DNA from 2 places in the Kocuria sp. WN036 genome. Region 2 is predicted to be linked to the other one. Evidence: predicted binding sites of a transcription regulator. Region 2 holds the regulator's gene; the other holds the start of a gene.
The links. Region 2 encodes HrcA, which represses chaperone genes, less so after heat shock. Its sites were predicted from a motif close to TTNGCACTCGNNNNNNNCGAGTGCNAA; they were not measured.
Positions count from the first base shown of each region.

Region 1: groL (chaperonin GroEL) is a predicted target of HrcA. The motif match lies at 1,309-1,335, and genes of this name have one in related genera.

Region 1 is NZ_NSKF01000011.1:45,993-51,732, forward strand. It holds gene CK505_RS08730 (DUF3263 domain-containing protein) at 1-313, shown strand, start outside; gene CK505_RS08735 (hypothetical protein) at 310-528, shown strand; gene CK505_RS08740 (GNAT family N-acetyltransferase) at 656-1,255, shown strand; gene groL (chaperonin GroEL) at 1,506-3,137, shown strand; gene CK505_RS08750 (MgtC/SapB family protein) at 3,288-3,995, shown strand; gene CK505_RS08755 (RNase H family protein) at 4,056-5,078, shown strand; gene CK505_RS08760 (cell wall metabolism sensor histidine kinase WalK) at 5,088-5,740, opposite strand, start outside.
Region 2 is NZ_NSKF01000016.1:8,006-13,745, reverse strand. It holds gene CK505_RS10995 (PhoH family protein) at 1-455, opposite strand, end outside; gene CK505_RS10990 (GerMN domain-containing protein) at 744-1,670, shown strand; gene CK505_RS10985 (16S rRNA (uracil(1498)-N(3))-methyltransferase) at 1,690-2,466, opposite strand; gene dnaJ (molecular chaperone DnaJ) at 2,463-3,614, opposite strand; gene hrcA (heat-inducible transcriptional repressor HrcA) at 3,687-4,694, opposite strand; gene CK505_RS10970 (DUF3097 domain-containing protein) at 4,869-5,732, shown strand.

The sequences.
Region 1 (5,740 bases), on a different contig from region 2:
GCCCGCGGACGCCCGGGCCGACGACGCCGCCGTTCCCGGCGCGGAGCCGGTGCCCGATGGGGAGGCCGCCCCCGGCCGGGAAGAGCCCGGGGAGGGGGCCGGTCTGGACGCCGTGGACCGCGAGATCCTGTCGCTCGAGAACCTGCAGTGGAAGTACCAGGGGGCGAAGGAGATGGAGATCCGCCGCCGCCTGAACCTCTCGCCCACCCACTACTACCAGCGGCTCAACGTCCTGATCGACACCCGCGCCGCCCTCGAGCACGACCCGATGCTCGTGGCCAGGTTGCGCCGGCAGCGAGGAGACCACGGATGACCCAGTACCCGCACGACGAGTTCGACGACGTCCCCGAGGACGGGCCCCGCCAGGGCGCCCACCGCGGTGTCCGGCCGACCGTCCGCGTGGGCGCCCGGGAGCTCACCGCCATCGTCCTGGCCGGGGTGCTGACCCTCGGCGTCGGGGTGTTCTCGTTCCTCAACGCCCCGGGCGAGGCCGCCCCGGCGCCGGGCGCCACGTCCACGGGGTCCTGAGCCGGCCCGGTCCTCGAGGCGTCCCCCATCGGGCACCGGTCCCGGAGCCCGACCGCTCCGACGCCGTTCACCACGACGTCGTCCACCACGACGTCGTCCACCCCTGACGCCACCGGAAGGAACCACCGTGCAGATCGAAGGAAGCCGCGTCCGCGTGCGCGACTGGACCGAGGAGGACCTCGTCGACTACGAGGCGTGGATCATGCCGCCCGCCGGCGGCGGCGAGCACGAGTGGCAGCGCACGGACGGCCCGTTCTACCCGAACTTCACCGCCGAGGGCGCCCAGCGCTGGCTCGGCACCCTCCGGGAGCACGTGACGGCCGGGGACTGGCCGGATCCGCGCGAGACGATGGTGATCGCCGACGCCGCCGACGACCGGTTCATCGGGCAGGTGTCCTGGTACTGGTCGGAGAAGCCCACCGAGGACCCCGGTGACGGCACGCACCTGCTGCCGCTGCGCTCCCTGGGCATCACCGTGTACTCCCCGGAGCACTGGAGCGGCGGCTACGGCACCGAGGCGATGCGCCTGTGGATCGACTACCTCTTCGCCCACTCCGACTCCCACCGCCTCGACCTGGAGACGTGGAGCGGCAACGCGGGCATGTGCCGCGTGGCGGTGAAGCTGGGCTTCACCGAGGAGGCCAGGATCCGCCGGGCCCGCAGGGTCGGCGGCGAGTACTACGACCGGATGGTCTACGGCGTCCTGCGCGAGGAGTGGCAGGGCTGAGCGGAATCGGCTCAGGGGTTTGCACTCTCCGGGGACGAGTGCCAAGATTGCGATTAGCACTCAGTCGTGTGGACTGCTAATGGCTCGGTCCCCGGCCCGACCCGGGCAGCCACCGGCACAGGAGTGACACCTCAACCACCACGGTGAGGTGCCGCACGGCGTCGGGAAGAGTCCGCCGTCGTGCGCGCCGTCCGTCGCGGGCACCGTGGAGGTCGACCGTTTGTCTACCGTCCAGGAGGGACGAAGTCACATGGCAAAGATGATTGCTTTCGACGAAGAGGCACGCCGCGGACTCGAGCGGGGCCTGAACACCCTGGCCGACGCCGTCAAGGTCACCCTCGGCCCGCGCGGCCGCAACGTGGTCCTCGAGAAGGCCTGGGGCGCCCCCACGATCACCAACGACGGCGTGTCCATCGCCAAGGAGATCGAGCTCGACGAGCCGTTCGAGAAGATCGGCGCCGAGCTCGTCAAGGAGGTCGCCAAGAAGACCGACGACATCGCCGGCGACGGCACCACCACCGCCACCGTGCTCGCCCAGGCGCTCGTCAAGGAGGGCCTGCGCAACGTGGCCGCCGGCGCCGACCCGCTGAGCCTCAAGCGCGGCATCGAGAAGGCCGTCGCCGCGGTCACCGAGGAGCTGCTGGCCTCCGCCAAGGAGGTCGAGACCGAGGAGCAGATCGCCGCCACGGCGTCGATCTCCGCCGGCGACCCCGAGATCGGCCGCCTCATCGCCCAGGCGATGGAGAAGGTCGGCAAGGAGGGCGTGATCACGGTCGAGGAGTCCAACACCTTCGGGCTGGACCTCGAGCTGACCGAGGGCATGCGCTTCGACAAGGGCTACCTCTCGGGCTACTTCGTCACCGACGCCGATCGCCAGGAGGCCGTCCTCGAGGATCCCTACATCCTCGTGGTCAACTCCAAGATCTCCGCGGTCAAGGACCTGGTCCCCGTGCTCGAGAAGGTCATGCAGGCCGGCAAGCCGCTGCTGATCATCGCCGAGGACGTCGAGGGCGAGGCCCTGGCGCTGCTGGTGCTAAACAAGATGCGCGGCTCCATCAAGTCCGTGGCCGTCAAGGCCCCCGGCTTCGGCGACCGCCGCAAGGCGCAGCTGGCCGACATCGCCATCCTCACCGGTGGCCAGGTCATCACCGAGGAGGTCGGGCTCTCCCTCGAGACCGCCACCGTGGACCTGCTGGGCCAGGCCCGCAAGGTCGTCGTGACGAAGGACGAGACCACCATCGTCGACGGCGCCGGCACCGCCGAGGAGATCGAGGGCCGCGTGGCCCAGATCCGCGCCGAGATCAACAACTCGGACTCGGACTACGACCGCGAGAAGCTGCAGGAGCGCCTGGCCAAGCTGGCCGGCGGCGTGGCCGTCCTCAAGGCCGGTGCCGCCACCGAGGTCGAGCTCAAGGAGCGCAAGCACCGCATCGAGGACGCCGTGCGCAACGCCAAGGCCGCCGTGGAGGAGGGCATCGTCGCCGGCGGCGGCGTGGCCCTGATCCAGGCCGGCCAGAAGGCGTTCGACAAGCTGCAGCTCACCGGCGACGAGGCCACCGGCGCGAACATCGTGAAGGTCGCCATCGACGCCCCGCTGAAGCAGATCGCGATCAACTCCGGCCTCGAGGCCGGCGTGGTCGTGGACAAGGTCCGCGGTCTGGCCCAGGGCCACGGCCTCAACGCCGCCACCGGCGAGTACGAGGACCTGATGGCCGCCGGCATCAACGACCCGGTCAAGGTGACCCGGTCCGCGCTGCAGAACGCGGCGTCCATCGCCGGGCTGTTCCTCACCACCGAGGCCGTCGTCGCCGACAAGCCGGAGCCCGCGGGCGCCGGCGCCGGTGCCGACGACGGCATGGGCGGCATGGGCGGCATGATGTGATCGACGGCTGACCCGTCGAGCGTGCCCAGCACGCATCCGGCACGGGCCGGGCACCTCGCGGAGGTGCCCGGCCCGTCGTCGTCCCGCACCTGGTGCCGCAGGGCCGGAAGTGGTGTTCAATCGTGAGCACCAGCTGCCGGAGGAGGTGCCGTGGACGTCGTCGTGTGGGACGCGGTCCCCGTCCAGGTCTCGCTCGTGCTGATCGCCTTCGGGCTCACCTCGCTGGTGGGCCTCGAACGGCGGCTGCGGCGCAAGAGCGCCGGACTGCGCACGCACGCCCTGGTCGGCACCGGGTCGGCGGTGTTCACCCTCGTGTCCGCCTACGGCTTCGGTGTCCTGCCCGGCATCGACGCCGGTCCCGACCCCTCCCGCGTGGCGGCCCAGATCATCACGGGCATCGGCTTCCTGGGCGCGGGCGTGATCTTCACGAACCGGGACGTGGTGCACGGCCTGACGACGGCCGCGAGCATCTGGCTCTCCGCGGCCATCGGGATGGCCTGCGGGGCCGGGCTCGTGCCGCTCGCCGTCGTCGCCACGGGCCTGCACTTCGTCTCCGCGATCCTGCTGACCCCGCTCTCCCGCCGCCTGCCCGGGATGGTGGCCCCGCAGGGACTCCGGCTGCGCTACGAGGACGGGCACGGCGTGCTGCGGGAGGTCCTGACGGTGGTCGACGAGCTGCAGCTGAGCGCCTCCGTGGTCTCGAGCCGGACGGTCGAGGGGTCCGAGGGCACCGAGGTGGAGCTGCTCCTGCGGCTCGAGGGCAAGACGGACCTGCGCACGGCGGCCGTGCAGCTGTCGAGGGTCGCCGGGGTGCGCGACGTCGCCCAGCAGCAGCTCGATCAGGAGCCCGGCGACTGAGCCGGGGGCGCACAGGACCCGTGGCGCACGGCGTCCGGGCGCCGTGAAAAGATGAGTGCCATGACGATCACTGCTGCCGCCGACGGCTCCGCGCTGGGCAATCCCGGTCCCGCGGGATGGGCCTGGTACATCGACGACAACACCTGGCGGGCCGGCGGGTGGCCGCACGGCACCAACAACATGGGCGAGCTCAAGGCCGTCCTGGACCTGCTCGAGGCCACGGCCCACCGCCCCGACGAGCCCCTGCGGGTGCTGTGCGACAGCCAGTACGTCATCAACTCGATCACGAAGTGGATGCCCGGCTGGAAGAAGAAGGGCTGGAAGAAGAGGGACGGCAAGCCCGTCCTCAACGTGGAGCTCATGAAGGCCCTGGACGCCGCGATGGCGGGCCGCGACGTGCGCTTCGAGTGGGTCAAGGGCCACGCCGGCCACGAGCTCAACGAGGCCGCCGACGTCCGTGCCCGGGCCGTGGCCACCGCGTTCCAGACCGGTCGCCCCGCGCCCGAGGGACCCGGGTTCGACGGCGCCGCCCGGCACCCGGACGGAGCGGGCACCCGGACCTCGGCCCGGGAGCTGCTGGACGCCCCGGAGCCGGTGGACGCCGCGCCGCTGGTGGAGGCCCCAGGGCCGGGGGAGGACACGGATCCCGGCGCGTTCGAGGACCGGCACGACCCCGATCTGCTGAGCGAGCTGCTCGCCCACGAGGAGGAGCTCGCCCGCGGCCGCACGGCGGGGGAGACCGTCCAGGAACTCGAGCGGGACCTGCTCCGCCCGGAGGTCAGGGCGGACCCGGGCCGGCTGGGCCAGCTGCTGCACGAGGCCTTCGCCGAGGTCGGTGCCTCGGGGTCGTGGCGCTCCCGGGCGGACGTCCTCGACCGGCTGCCCCGCGAACCCGGGCTCGGCGCGGTGGACGTGCACGTGCTGGAGGCCACCGAGCTCGGCCCCGCGGCCGTGCACCTTGTCTACCGGCTCACGGCGGGGGACCGCACGAGCCTGCGCAGCTCCCTGTGGGTCCGGGAGGACTCCCGCAACGAGCTGGGGCCCTGGCAGCTGCGCTTCCACCAGGGCACCGACGAGTCCTGACGGGCCCGCTCACACCTCCGGGGCGTCGTCGGCGGGCTCGATGCCCGGCACGCGCACGGTCATCGTCGCCCCGCCGCCGGGGGTCTCGGTGAGCCGCACCGTGCCGTCGTGCTGCTGGACGATCGCGGCCACGATGGACAGCCCCAGCCCCGTCCCGCCGGTCTCGCGCGTGCGGGAGGAGTCGGCCCGGTAGAAGCGCTCGAAGACGCGCTCCGCGTCCTCGCCCTGGATGCCCGGGCCGTGGTCGCGCACCTGCAGGACGGCGTTGAAGGAGTCGTCGACCGAGCGCTCCACGCCCACCGCGATCTCGATCGGCGTGCCCTCCGGGGTGTAGCGCAGGGCGTTGGTCACGAGGTTCGCCACGACCTGGCGCAGCCGGAACTCGTCGCCGTGCACCCATGCCGAGACCGGGCCCCCGCCCCCCAGGCCGCCGACCTCGATCCGCCGGTCGGGGGCGGAGGCGCGGGCGTCCCCTGCCGCGTCGAACGCGAGGTGGAGCAGGTCCACGTCGACGTTCTCCGCGGGCCGCCGCTCGTCGAGGCGCGCGAGCATCAGCAGGTCCTCCACGAGCTGCGTCATCCGCTTCGCCTCCGACTCGATCCGGGACATCGCCCCGGCCACGTCCTCGGGCTCCTGCAGGGCGCCGTGCCGGTAGAGCTCCG
Region 2 (5,740 bases):
GTCTTGCCGGTGCCGGCGGGACCGATGCCGAAGACCACGGTGTGCTCGTCGATGGCGTCCACGTAGGTCTTCTGGTGCAGCGTCTTGGGGCGGATCTTGCGGCCGCGGCCGGAGAGGATGTTCTGGGTCAGGGCGCCGCTGGGGCGGGCGGTGAGGTCCCTGCCGATCAGCTCGAGCAGCTGGGTGATGACCTGGGGCGTGACCGCGGTCTCGCGGCCGGCCAGGACCTTCAGCTCGTCGAAGAGGGTGGCGACGATCTGCACGGGCCCGCTGGGGCCCTCGATGCCGAGCTCGAGACCGCGCGGGCTGGTCGTGAGGCCGGGGAACGCCGTCTCCACCTGGCGCAGGGTGTCGTCCCCGGAGCCGAGGCACCGGACCATCGTCTCGCGGTCGGGGAAGGTGATGACGGTGCGGGCCGTCAGGGGGTGCGTGGTGCCGGGCAGCGTCTCAGTCATGGGTCCGGCCGCGCGGGCCGTGCTCTCGCTCTCTCGTGGGTCGCCGTGGTAGGGACGGCGGACGGGACTCGTCCTCACCCCAGGGTACCGCGCGGCTCCGGCACCGGAGGTCGCCCGCCGCACATTGCGATTTGGTATCGGTCACGCCCGCCGGGGCTCCTCGGCTGGGGGCGTCCACAGGCCCTGTGCTGGAATGGTCCGGTCCTCCGGCAGGGGGACGGGTGCGGCCTCCCCCGGTGCCGGCACCGCCCCCACCCGATCCCGGAAAGCCGAGGTGCGCGTCCCCCCATGGCCACTGCCCGTTCCCGGCCCCGGTCCGCCCGCGGCCGGCTCCCCGTGCTCGCCCTGTCCGCCGTGGGCGCCCTGGTCCTCGGCGCGTGCGGCACCGGTCCGGAGCCCGCCCTCGAGGGCACGGTCAGCGCGTCGGGCGCCGCGCCGGCCGCGTCCACCACGGCGAGCACCGCGGACGGCCGGGTGGCCACCACGAAGCTGCCCGTCTACTGGGTGGGCCGCGCGGACGGCGAGGAGCGGCTGTTCCGCGAGTTCCGGGACGCCTCCGAGGCGGCCGCGGCCGTGGACCCCATCGCGGCGGCGGCGGCGCTGATGACCGGGGCGACCCCGGAGGACCCGGACTACCGGACGCTGTGGTCCCCGGTGGACCGGGTGGGCGCCTCGACGTCCCCGGGCGGGACCATCACCGTGGACCTGCCGTCCGAGGCCTTCCGCCCGGACCTGGACGACCGCGAGGTCCGGCTGGCCCTCCAGCAGCTCGCGCACACCGTGACCGCCACGGCGGCCACGGCGGGCCTGCTGCCGGAGGGCTCCGCGGCCGAGGTCGTGGTGCTCGTGGACGGCCGGCCCGACGAGGAGGTCTTCGGCTCCGTACGCCTCGACGGCCCTCTCCGCCCCGACGAGGCGCTGGAGGCCCCGCTGTGGCTCGACGAGCCCCGGCAGGACGAACGGTCCGAGGGGACCCTCACCCTCTCGGGACGGGCGCTGGACGAGGTGCGGGACTGCCGGTGGACCGTGGCCGGACCCGGTGGGGAGCGCGTCTCGAGCGGCGCGGCGGACGAGGTCCCGCGGGGCGACGGGACCGCCGGGTTCCGGGCCGAGCTCGAGCTGGCGCCGGGCCCCTACGTGGTGACGGTCGTCGGCCGGGACGCCGAGGGCGGGACCGTGCGCGACGACAAGGACGTGGAGGTCGTCCCCGGCTGAACCGGCCGCCCGGGACTCATCAGGTCCCGGACGCCCAGCGGCCGAGCGCGGCGCTGAGCACCGCCAGCGCGGCCGGTCCCGCCGTGGAGCTGCGCAGCACCTCCGGGCCGAGCCGGACCGCGAGGGCCCCCACCCCGGCCAGGACCTCGCGCTCCGCCGGCGCGACGCCCCCCTCGGGCCCCACCACCAGGACGATCCGCTCGGCCCCCGCCCACGGGGCGCCGGCGGCGCCGGCCAGGTCGGCGAGGGAGTCGTGCGCCTCCTCGTGCAGGACGAGGCCGCGGGTCCCCGGCTCCCCGAGCAGGCGGGCGAGCTCGCGGGTGGTGGACAGGGGCAGCACCTCGGGCCAGGCGGCCCGCCGCGACTGCTTGGCGGCCGCCGCGACGGTGTGCACCCACTTCTCGTGGCTCTTGGCGGCGCGCTCCTTCTTCCACCGCACGATCGAGCGGTCGGCCTGCCAGGGCACCACGGCGTCGACGCCCAGCTCGGTGGCCGTCTCCACGGCCAGCAGGTCCCGGTCGCCCTTCGCGAGGGCCTGGGCGAGGACCAGCCGGGGCGTGCGGGCGGGCTCGGTGGTCACCGAGACCACGCCGACCTCCATGCTGTCCCGGTCCCCCGCGCGCAGCTCCCCGGTGGCCCGGGTCCCCGCGCCGTCGACGAGCTCGAGCCGCTCACCGGGCGCGAGCCGGCGCACGGTGACGGCGTGCCGGGCCTCCGGGCCGGTGACGGTGAGCGCCGCCCCGGGGCCGAGACCGGCGAGCCGGCCCGGCTCGACCTTGAAGACCGGCAGGCTCACAGGTCGGAGAACCGGTCCTTGAGCCGGGAGAAGAAGCCGCCGGAGCCGGCCGGGGAGTTCAGGGTGGTGCCGGTGGACTGGTCCTCGCCGCGCAGCCGGGACAGCTGCTCGAGCAGCTCGCGCTGCTCGTCGTCGAGCGCCGTGGGGGTCTCGACCTCGAGGTGGACGAACAGCTCGCCCCGGCCGCCGCCGCGCAGCCGGGTGGCCCCGAGCTCGTGCAGGGTGACGGTGTGGCCGGTCTGCGTGCCGGGGGCGACGGGCACCTCGCGCTCGCCGTCGAAGGTCTCGAGGGTCACGGTGGTGCCGAGGGCCGCGGAGGTCATGGGCACCCGGACGCGGGCGTGCAGGTCGTCGCCCTGGCGCTCGAACGTGGGGTCGGGATCGACCTTGAGCTCGACGTAGAGGTCGCCGTTCGGCCCGCCGGCTGTGCCGGCCTCGCCCTGCCCCGAGAGGCGGATCCGGTTGCCGGTCGAGACGCCGGCGGGGATCTTGACGGTCAGCGGGCGGCGGTCGCGCACGCGGCCCTCGCCGTAGCACTCGTGGCACGGGTGCTTGATGACGGTGCCGAAGCCCTGGCAGGTGGCGCACGGCGCCGCCGTGACCACGGTGCCGAGGATCGACTGGACCTGGCGCTGCACCTGGCCGGATCCGTGGCAGACGTCGCAGGTCTCGGGCTGGGTGCCCGCCTGGCAGCAGGTGCCGTCGCAGGTGGGGCAGACCACGGCGGTGTCCACGGTGATCTTCTTCTCCGTGCCGAAGACCGCGTCCCGGAGGGTGACCCGGACGTTGATCAGGGCGTCCTGGCCCTGGCGGGTGCGGGAGGCGGGTCCGCGCCGGCCGGAGCCGGCGCCGCCGGCGCCCTGGAAGAAGGTGTCGAAGATGTCGGCGAAGCCGAACCCCGTGCCGGGGAAGCCCCCGCCGAAGCCGGTGTCGGTGCCGTTCTCGTTGCCGGTCGCGTCGTAGACGCGCCGCTTCTCGGGGTCGGAGAGGACGTCGTTGGCGTGGGAGAGGCGCTTGAAGTCCTCGGCGGCCTCCGGGCCGGGGTTGACGTCGGGGTGCAGCCGGCGGGCCTTCTTGCGGTAGGCCTTCTTGATCTCTTCCTGGCTGGCGTCCCGGGACACGCCCAGGGTCTCGTAGTGATCGCTCACCGTGGTCCGTTCTGTCGAGAGGTCTGTGGTGGGTTTCGCTGGTGGGCCCCGGGGGACGGGGCCCGTGGGGGCTCAGCCCCCGAGGATACGGGAGAGGTAGCGGGCGACGGCGCGCACGGCGGCCATCGTGGACGGGTAGTCCATGCGCATGGGGCCCACGACCCCCACCTTGGACTGCGGCCCGTAGCCGGTGGCGACGACGGCGGCCTCGGACAGGGGGCCCTCGGCGTTCTCCGTGCCGATCCGCACGGCCACCCCGCGGGCGTCCTGCTCCATCTCGGAGAGCAGCCGGAGCATCACCACCTGCTCCTCGAGGGCCTCGAGGACCGGGCCGATGCTCAGGTGGAAGTCCCCGGTGGAGCGGGCGAGGTTGGCGGTGCCGGCCATGACCATGCGGTGCTCGGCCCCGCCCGCCGCGAGGGCGCCGACGGCCTCCGCCACGGCGGCGGCGGCCGGCTGCAGCGGCGGGGCGGTGGCCGCGGTCATCACGGCGAGGGCGTCCGGCACCGCGGTCAGGGAGCGCCCGACCACGGCGGCCAGCACCCGGGCGCGCAGCTCGAGCAGCTGGGACTCCTCGAGCGGGGCCCGCAGCACGGCGACGCGCTGCGCCACCCGGCCGTTGGTGGGGATGAGCACCACGAGCACCCGGCCGGCGCCGAGGTCCACGACCTCGACGTGGCGCACGGTGACCCCGGAGGCGTGCGGGTACTGCACGACCGCGACCTGCTGGGTGAGCTGCGCGAGCAGCCGCACGGTGCGCTCCATGACGTCGTCGATGTCCGCGGCGTCGTCCAGCAGCCGCTGGATGGCCCGCCGTTCCGGGCCCGAGAGCGGCTTGACGGCCGCGATCTGGTCGACGAACGTGCGGTAGCCCTTGTCCGTGGGGATCCGGCCCGAGCTCGTGTGGGGGGCCGTGATCAGGCCCTCCTCCTCGAGCGCGGCCATGTCGTTGCGCACGGTGGCCGAGGAGACGCCGAGCCGGTGCCGGTCCACGAGGGCCTTGGAGCCGACCGGCTCGCGGAAGTGCACGTAGTCCTCCACGATGGCCTGCAGGATCTGCAGTCGTCTCGGATGGTTCACGTCGCTCCTCCCCGGTTCGTCCACGCCCCCGAAGATGCCCTGGCACTCGGGTGGCCACAGTGCCAACGGCGTCCAGTGTAGCCCCCGTGTCCGACGGCCGGTCGCCCCCGCGGTTTGGTACGCTTCCGGCTGATCCGCGCCGGACGCGCGGCACCGCGACCCGGGAGGACGACCATGAGCCACCACGGCTGGGGGCCGCGCAGCCTCGACGACGACGCCCTCGCCCGCCGCCGGCCGGTCTCCGCGGAGGTCCCGGTCGCCCCGGGGATGCTCCTGGAGGACGTCACGACCGGCTGGGTCGGCGCGGTCGTGTCCCTGGAGACCATCGGCGGGATGCGCGTGCTGGGGCTCGAGGACCGGAGGGGGCGGGTCAAGGCGTTCCCCCTGGGACCGGGGTTCCTGCTCGAGGGCGAGCCCGTGGTCGTCGTCGAGCCCCGCCGAGCCCCCGCGGCGCGCAAGCCCTCCCGCACGCGCTCGGGCTCCGTGGCCGTCGAGGGGCTGCGCGCGAGCACCGCGAAGGCCTCCCGGGTGTGGGTCGAGGGCTACCACGACGCCGAGCTGGTGGCCAAGGTGTGGGGCCACGACCTGGCGGTCGAGGGCATCGTCGTGGAGCCGCTGCACGGCATCGACGACCTGCCCGCCGCCGTGCGGGAGTTCGGGCCGGGCCCCGGGCGGCGGCTCGGCATCCTCGTCGACCACCTCGTGGCCGGCTCCAAGGAGTCGAGGATCGCCGCGGAGACCATGCGCCTGCCCGGCGCCGCGGGCAACGTCCTGGTGCTGGGCCACCCGTACGTCGACATCTGGCAGGCGGTCAGGCCGCGCACCCTCGGCATCGACGCCTGGCCCGTGGTCCCGCGGGGCACGGACTGGAAGACCGGCACCGCCGCCGCCCTCGGGTGGCCGCACCGCACCCCCGGCGACCTCGGCCGGGCCTGGCAGCACATCCTGTCCCGCGTGGACAGCTACGCCGACCTCGAGCCGTCCCTGCTGGGCCGGGTCGAGGAGCTCATCGACTTCCTCACCGCCCCCGGGGCCTGACCCGGCGC